One region of the Paenibacillus sp. 01T424 genome, then DNA from elsewhere that is predicted to be linked to it. Evidence: riboswitches for the same ligand, from Rfam matches in the RefSeq annotation. Region 1 holds a riboswitch; the other holds the start of a gene.

Region 1 (4,276 bases):
ACGTGTTGCATTGTCTAAAGAAAAGGCAGATGCGCTCATCGCTTCAGAAAGAACGATGGTTGTCATGCAATTTGGTGGCCTGATGGCTGTTGTATTGGTCGTTTTGTTTCTTCTATCACAATTTATGGTAGGACGTAAGCTTCGTAATATTGTTCATGCTGCAATTAATCTTAATTCTAGCGAAGCGGATCTTACCTATCGTATAGAAAATAAAGGAAATGATGAAATTGCTCGCCTAGGCGAAGAAATCAATCATTTCATTGCCCATATGCAAGGCTTAATGCGGACGATTCGGAACAATGCCGCATCCGTATCGGATTTTGCAGGCCGATTGGGTGTAGGCTCGCAGCAAAGCCGAGAGCTCTCCTCGCAGCTTGCTTCCTCTGTGAATGAGATGGCAATTGGCGCGGAAAATCAAGCGGACGGAGCAGTTGAGGCAGCAAGGTCTATGGAGGAAATGGCGACGAGCGTAGGAAGGATTGCTCACTCCTCGAGCCAAATGTCTGAAGCGTCGAACGATATGCTGCAAGCAGCGGAGCTGGGCCATGAAAAATCGGATCATGCGGTTGGTCAAATGGAGCGGCTTGGCGCGGCAACGGCTTCGATATCACGAGTGATTGGAGAGCTTAATGAGCGCTCATCCGAAATCCAAGAGATGGCAGGCACGATTGCTGCCATTGCAAATCAGACGAATTTACTCGCTCTAAACGCTGCTATAGAAGCGGCACATGCAGGGGAGTATGGCCGTGGATTTGCAGTAGTATCAAGTGAAGTGAGAAAGCTGGCGGAACAGGCTTCGGCACATGCGGGCCATATCGAAGAAACGATTAATGAGGTGCTAGCCTTGACTGCCGATGCTGTTGGCGCGGTCACTGCAGGAGAGCAAGAAATGGAACAAGGATTACTCATCGTTCAGGAGCTGAAGGTATCTTTTGACACGATATGGAAGGAATCCCGCCTTGTTGCCTCACAAATTGAAGACGTATCTGCTTCAACGGAGGAGATGGCAGCAGGCAGCGAGGAAGTGAGCGCTTCCGTTGAATCGATGGCGCAGGTCGCCAAGGATACTTCAACTCATGCTGCGCAATCGGCAGCAGACACTGAGCGGCAAAATCAGCTCGCAGCTGAAACGCAGCAGCTTGCTTCATCTGTAAATGAGCTTTCGGAGGAGCTTCAGCGCTCGATTACGAGATTTAAAATTGAGTAATTTGTAGCTGAAGTAGATTTATGATGAAATACGAGTCATAGTCACAATAAATTGAATAGAGAATTGTACAAGTTGAAAAAAAACGGTCAGAACCTTTGTCTAATCCTTTCAAATTTGATACAATTCACAAAACAAGCACTTACAATTTCATAGAATAGCTAATATGGTGCTGCCGTGAATCTATCATTCACAAGCAGCTTAATAGGGAAGTTCGGTCAAAATCCGACGCGGTCCCGCCACTGTATCGCGGAGCAGACGATCATGTTGTCCACTGTCATATCACGACGGGAAGGAGATCGTCTAAGCAATGAAGCGAAGCCAGGAGACCTGCCATAGGAGCGCTCTATATTTCTCACGAGGATGGGAGGGAGATGTTTATTCGTGCTTTTGCAATAGGTGGATTCCTATGCTTCCATGCGCACGTGTTTATCCAAACATCTTTCCACAAACGGAAAGATGTTTTTTTGTTGCCAAAAATGATTAAAGGGAGAGAAAACATTGCTTAATTTAAAAAGATTTATGAAAAAGAGTTTGCCTGCAATTTTAAGTTTTGTATTGGTGTTTACTTTATTTGCACCACAAGTAGGTAAAGCGGCAGATCATTCTGCGAATACGTCATTGAATGAGATGATTGATAAGACGGTTGAGTATTATAAAAATAGAAATACAACATTGAATTCTTGGTGGGAAATTGTTGCCCTTTGGGGTGCTGGAGAAAACCTGCAGGATGGCAGTTGGAAGCTGCCTAGTTGGAAGACCGTGGATCCGGGGTTGAAGCCTAATGATAGTGATACAACTCATATCCGCTATATTTATTCATTACTCGCGATGGGTGAAGATCCTGCGCATGCGTGGGAAACGGATCGAAATCTGTATGCGGAGTTAGCTGCACAACTAAATAAGGATACAGGGTCATTCGCCGGTTCAACAAACAGGCATATGTGGGCGATGCATGCACTTGACACGGGTGCAAAGCTTGGGAGTGACGTTGGTAGCTGGGATGATACCTCAAAGAATAAGGCATTAAAATATCTATTAAGTAAACAGTTGAATGACGGTGGATTTGCATTTTTTGGAAAAGATTCTGATCCTGATATGACTGGTATGGGGCTGCTTGCACTCGGCAATTATCAGAATGATAGTGCTGTTCAAGCTGCGATTGTAAGAGTGAAAAATTATTTGCAAACTATAAAGTTAAACCAAGAAAATGTCATGTATGGAAAAAACTCGAGCAGCACTTCTGCCGTAGTAAGCGGATTAACAGCCGTTGGCGAGGATATGTTGTCTGATGTCTGGATGGCTAATGACAAATCAGTACTTGATACTTATTCATTGTTCCAGCTCCAGAATGGAGCATTTAAGAACGATTTAGATAAAGGTTCTAATTCAATCGCTACAGAGCAAGCACTTGTTGCACTTGCTGATATTAAAAATCAGAAAACGGTATGGCAACGTTTAGGTGAAATAAAACTTCCTGTCTTTGTTAACACAAAGGTTAAAGTTGATGGTATTTCTCAAAGTATTTATGATCAGAAAACGGTTAGTTTAAAACAGAATGAAAAGCCAGTTACAGCACTCGATGCTCTAAAAAAGGCACTTAATACAGCAAATCCACCTATCACTTTCAATATTGTAAATAGTAGTATTGGTTCATATGTTCAAGGAATTGCTGGACAAGAAGCTGGTTCATTTGGCGGCTGGGATGGATGGATGTACGAGGTCAATGGCATTGCGCCAGATGTAGGTGCAGATGCATACCAGCTTAAAGAAAATGATGAGGTCCGATTCTATTACAGTCGTTACCCTGCGCTCTCTACAACAACARAGCTGAACACCGGCTCAGTTGATCCTATTGTCGACGTTAAGCTTGTGGGTGATCATTTCAGCAGCGAAGCGACTATTGCAAGCAACTGGGCTATTGATTCGGATGCGTCAGGACTGACGATTAAATCAATCGAGAAGACGAACGATCAGCACATTAAGATTAGTCTTTTGGGCAAAGCAAAAGACAAGCCATTTACACTACAAGCATTAGCAGCAGCTTCAGAGAGTAAGAAGGAGAGCGAACCGTTTCCGGTTTTAGTTTCTGATTCTGTGACTGTAAATTTTCAGGTTGATGGCATTTCATCACCAATTTATACGAAGCAAACGGTGACACTTAAGAATACAGAAAACCCAGTAATGGTTTTAGATGTATTTAAAAATGCCCTTGATCGAGCAGAGCCAAAGATTGGTTATAAAATAACGGAAAGCAACTTCGGCCCTTATGTATCAGAAATAGCTGGGGAAGCAGCCGGCAGTCTTGGCGGCTGGGACGGCTGGATGTATGAAGTAAATGGGATTGCTCCAGAAGTTGGCGCAGACGCATATGAGCTTAAGGAAAAAGATGTCGTTCGCTTCTATTACAGCAGATATGCTGAACTTTCTACACAATCAACGATTACAAGTGGTGCTGATAATCCGTCGATTGACGTAAAGCTTGCTGGTGACGAGTTCACTAGCGTTGCGGCCAATATCGAAAATTGGACTATTGATACTGGAAATACAGATCTAAAAGTAAAATCACTTGTTCAAGATGGCAAGAACATAAATATTTCTTTTGAAGGTACAGCAAAAGGCGGAACAATAACGGTTAAAGCATTAGCTGCTGCGTTAGTTGGCAAAAAAGAATCCGATCCAATTGTAATCGCTATACCTCGTGAAGTGAGTGAAACAACGGATCAAAATTTTGCAATTCATGAGAATGAGAAGGTTGTCACTCTTGGTACAGCAAGCAATTCGCATGTAACTAACAATATCAGTCTTACATTTACATCGGCTGCATTGCCACAGGTAACAGCTATTCGTGGTACGACAACGTTGGAGATTCCAGCTAATACAAAGGTTACATCAACATGGGATCAAAAGCTGCTGCTTCCTAAAAATTTGAGCATAGATGATAGCGGTCTAACGACTAAGTTGAATAGTGTTTTGTCTGCTGACAATAAAAAAGTCGATGGAATTTCAATTCGCATACAAGCGGGCGGAAATGAAAAAATACAATTTAATCAACATGTTACCCTTACTATT
Region 2 (4,276 bases), on a different contig from region 1:
ATGGTGCCTGAGCGTTTCCCCGTAGGCTGCGTTTCTTTTTTCAAGTGCCGAAGCAGCGTCGTTTTGCCGCAGCCGGATGCCCCACAAAGGACGACAAAATCGCCTGGCTTGATATTTAAAGTAATGTTATCGAGTGCTGCAACCGTTGATTCCGGATAATGGAACGTCAATTGATCAACCTGAATTACTTCCATGACCTTCTCTCCATTTCTTCAAGTACGACTGGTGTTAACAGAAAGGCGCAATAGCAAGCGTATGCAATGCCTTCCCCCCTATGAAACTGCATTGTTTCCAGACGCGGGTAAATAGTAAGCACACCAAAACCTTGCATCCAGCCCCAAATGCATACTAGTGCCATTGCTCCAAGAAACAATAGAACATACCAATCTCTACGATCCATACGATAGATGACATAAGAGCTTCGTTTAGCTGCGCCATACCCTCTAGCTTTCATAGAATCAGCGGTCTGAAGCGCCTCCTCCAAGGACCAGGTCAACAGCACACGAACGAGCAGCATGCCATCCTTGCTCCGTTTTTTCAAGCTGCCTTCGAGAATCGAAACCCCTTTTATTCGTTGAACCGTAGTAATTTGATCCAGTCTCCGCAAGAAAAGCGGTACGAACCGAATCGACATCGAGGTTAGCAGTGCAGTTCGCGGAGCGACTCGTGAAAATAAATACATCCATTTCTCCGTCGTAACAATCTGCTGAAACGATACAAAGGCTAGTAAAATGCACAATAAAGATAGCATCATCGTCACACCATATAAAATAGCTTCCAACGTGATCGGCTGATCCATAAAATAAAATAAAATATGCCGCCCGCGATGAGAAAACAGCGGGTTAAGAACAGCAACTAAACCGCCCATTAGAACATAATAAGGAAGCAGCTTAAGCAGCCGCTTCCCTTCGCCATGAATGACAATAATTACCGTAATCGCAGCAAGTGACGTCAATAAGAAAACAGGATGAAATAAGAGCATGCCGAATGTAATGACTCCTGCATAATAACTGAAGCTCGTAACCGGATGTACCGAACCGAACGCACTATTCATCGAATTTTGCTCCTATATCCTCGCCAAGATCAGTCGTGTACAACCATTCAATAACATCACCTTCATTAACCTTGTAAACCCCGGCGCCCTTGTTAGGAAACTCACCGTTTACTCGGTACATCCAGCCGCTCTTCGCACCCAGATCGAATTCGTAAATATTATCGATGCCTTCGATATAAGCACCGCCTTTAACACCTCTGTATTCCATTTGTATTTTGTTTTTTCTCGTAATTTTCTTCAATACATCTAGAACGGTATCGTCCTTCTTGAACTCTACGGCTGTTGGTGCAAGCACCGTTCCCGTATCTTTGTCCGCGACAATTGAAATCGTAACCGTCTGCATAGGATTCGGCGTTGCAACAGGCGTGACGGGCTTCGCTGTAGCCGCACTGTCTGTTTTGGTTGGTTTCGCAGAAGTAGTAGGCTTCGTTTTTGGATCATCCAGTTTTGGCTCATTTGTCTGCTTCGGCTTCGGGGAAGGCGTTGCTTGCTTACCGCCAGCGTTGTCGGTTGCCTTCGCGTTATCTTGATCTTTATCTTCGCTAGGCAACTGCGTTGCCTCTGCCGTTTCTGATGCTGAAGTACTCGTTGGCTGCTCATCAGCGGCTTTCTCCGCTTCTTTTCCCACTTGTCCTTCGTTGCTGGTTTGCACTTGATTGGTATTGGAATTAACGCTTTGTGCCGGACTGGCACAGCCAGCTAATAAACCAATAAACAGCCATAGGATGATTAAGCTTGGTAACCATTTCTTGTAGATCTTTGCCATCGTCTCTTTTCTGCTCCTTTTTGTCTCATTCACACAAACCTTAACAATAAAAAAAAGACCCCCTTCTATTAGGGGATCTGCATGCCGAATGTAAGAATAGCAACCGTATATAACTAAAATATATGATGCGTCCTGCAAAACGATTACGCCTCCACATTCTTTACCCCCGAAGAATGAGAAACAAAATAAAAAAGGCAGGTTTCCTGGCTTGTGCGTCAACGCGATTCTCACACCTTCCCATCCTTGAATCGGACAGTGGCATTTGCAGAGAATCACTCTTCACATACAGTGGCGGGACCGCGCCGGCATTGAACCGGACTTCCCTATTAAGCAAACAAAAGCATGCTTTTGTTTGCACCTTCTCTATTCAATTATGCGATTATTTAATCAATCATATCGGGATTGCTGGGGTTTGTCTATATGGGATTTGAATGATTCGATCGCAAATAGCAGCTGCATCCTCTTGATCATGGGTGACGAACATACACGTAATTTGGGCTTTGTGAAGCAATCGCTTCAGCTCCTCCCGAATGCTTTGCTTTAAGTGTGAATCCAAACTGCTAAATGGCTCATCCATCAACAGCATCAAGGGAGACGGGGCAAGCGCACGAGCAAAAGCAACACGCTGCTGCTGACCGCCGCTAAGCTCATGCGGATAACGCTTGACGAAATCATTTAACTGTATCAGCTCCAGCATTTCATCCAGCCGTTTGAATCTATCTTTTCTTGATAATCGATGTAAACCAAATAATATATTTTGACCGACAGTCAGATGAGGAAACAACGCATAATCCTGAAACACCATGCCTATGCCGCGCTGCTCAGGCTGAATAAACTGCTGATCATCTACTAAAACCCTGCCGCCAGCGGCAATACGTCCCGAGGCAGGAATCTCAAGCCCGGCAATAATCCGCAGCAGCGTGCTTTTCCCGCAACCGCTTTGACCAAGCACTCCAACAACTTCACCCTTCTGCATTTGCATCGTAAAGTTTTCCAATACACTCTTTTTCCCATTGTCATAGCTAAAAGAAACGTTAGTCAGCTCAAAAAAGTTCATCTGGATTTCTTCTCTCCCAACCGATGATAAACAAAAACAGTTGCCATTCCCACCGTGATTATGAATAAAGACGGTACCGAAGCTTGATGAATTTGCTCATCGCTTGCATATTGATAGGCTTTTGTCGCTAGCGTCTCAAAATTAAACGGGCGCAGCAGCAGCGTCAGCGGCAGCTCCTTCATAATTTCCATAAAGGTAAGCAGGAAGCCTGCTAATATGGATCCTTTTATTAAAGGCAAGTCAACTTTGAAGAAGGTAGCAGTCATACCGATGCCGAGCGTTCTGGAAGCTTCAGAATAACGATTGCCTATTTTATCAAATCCCGCTTCCACCGCATTAAATCCTACACCAAGGAAGCGGATTACATAGGCGAAAATAAGCATTACGAGCGACATGCTGAGTACGAGCTTGCTCGATCCAAAACCTAACCATGAATAGACGCCGCTTAATTGATGGTCTAGGGAAATAAACAAAGCAAGCACGCCAATGGACAAAACAGCACCCGGGATAGAGTAGCCCATTAAAATTAGCTTTGTTGCTGCAAGCGACAAAAGCGATCGATTCAGGCTCCGGCTTACATTGGCGACAATAACTGCAAGCAGCATCAACACGGTAATCGCAACAATGGAAACCAAAAGCGTGTTTGAGACGAGCTGCGCAAATTTGCTGTTCAATACATCTTGATATGTCCATGTCGCCCAAACGAGGAGCTGAACTACTGGAATAGCGAACGAAAGGGCAAATATAACCGTGCTCACAAAAATAGCAGCAGCTGTCCCTAAATAGGATAACTTCCTTCGTTTAAGCGGATTAAGCTTGCTTGTCGCGGAATGATACATTTTTCGCCTGCGAAGCAGTCTCTCCATAATAAACAATCCAATAATAGCGCTCATTAGGAGCGCAGATAATCTCAGGGCAGAATCAACGTCATACATACCAAACCATGTTTTGAAAATCGTTGCAGTAAACGAAGCAATGCCAAAATGTTTTGTTACTCCAAAATCATTCAGTACCTCAAATGCGACGAGGCTGGCTCCGCCGATAATTGCAGCCTGCGACAAAGGCAATACGATTCGGAAAAAGATATGAAGCTGCCCTTTGCCGAGCAATCTTGCGTTTTCTATGAAAGCTGCGCTTTGCTTCTCCATAAAGGTTTTGGTCATCAAATAAATGTAAGGAAATAAAAACATTGAAAATATGAAAATAGCGCCTTTCATGGACAATATATCAAAATAAGCTTGGTTAGGGGTTACGCCGAGCGTATTTCGCATAAAAACTTGTATGCTGCCCGTATAGCTCAGCATAGAACCGTAAGTATAAGCTGCAATATATGGTGGAATAGCCAGTGGCAGCAAAAATGCAAAGTGAAAGAACTTCCGCATCGGGAAATCATAGGCTG

Evidence for each region. A riboswitch is a leader RNA that binds a small molecule or an ion and turns the genes downstream of it on or off. The one in region 1 is predicted to bind cobalamin.
Region 2: it holds a riboswitch for cobalamin, as region 1 does, so the genes downstream of both, AC1DPK_RS22765 (DUF4430 domain-containing protein) here and AC1DPK_RS03080 (DUF4430 domain-containing protein) in region 1, are expected to answer to the same signal.

What each region holds. Positions count from the first base shown of each region.
Region 1 is NZ_JBFTPZ010000002.1:251,007-255,282, reverse strand. Features, by position in the region: gene AC1DPK_RS03085 (methyl-accepting chemotaxis protein) at 1-1,207, shown strand, start outside; cobalamin riboswitch at 1,355-1,556, shown strand; gene AC1DPK_RS03080 (DUF4430 domain-containing protein) at 1,706-4,276, shown strand, end outside.
Region 2 is NZ_JBFTPZ010000032.1:42,489-46,764, reverse strand. Features, by position in the region: gene AC1DPK_RS22775 (ABC transporter ATP-binding protein) at 1-194, opposite strand, end outside; gene AC1DPK_RS22770 (energy-coupling factor transporter transmembrane component T) at 185-1,054, opposite strand; gene AC1DPK_RS22765 (DUF4430 domain-containing protein) at 1,047-1,820, opposite strand; cobalamin riboswitch at 1,997-2,197, opposite strand; gene AC1DPK_RS22760 (ABC transporter ATP-binding protein) at 2,212-2,877, opposite strand; gene AC1DPK_RS22755 (ABC transporter permease) at 2,874-4,276, opposite strand, start outside.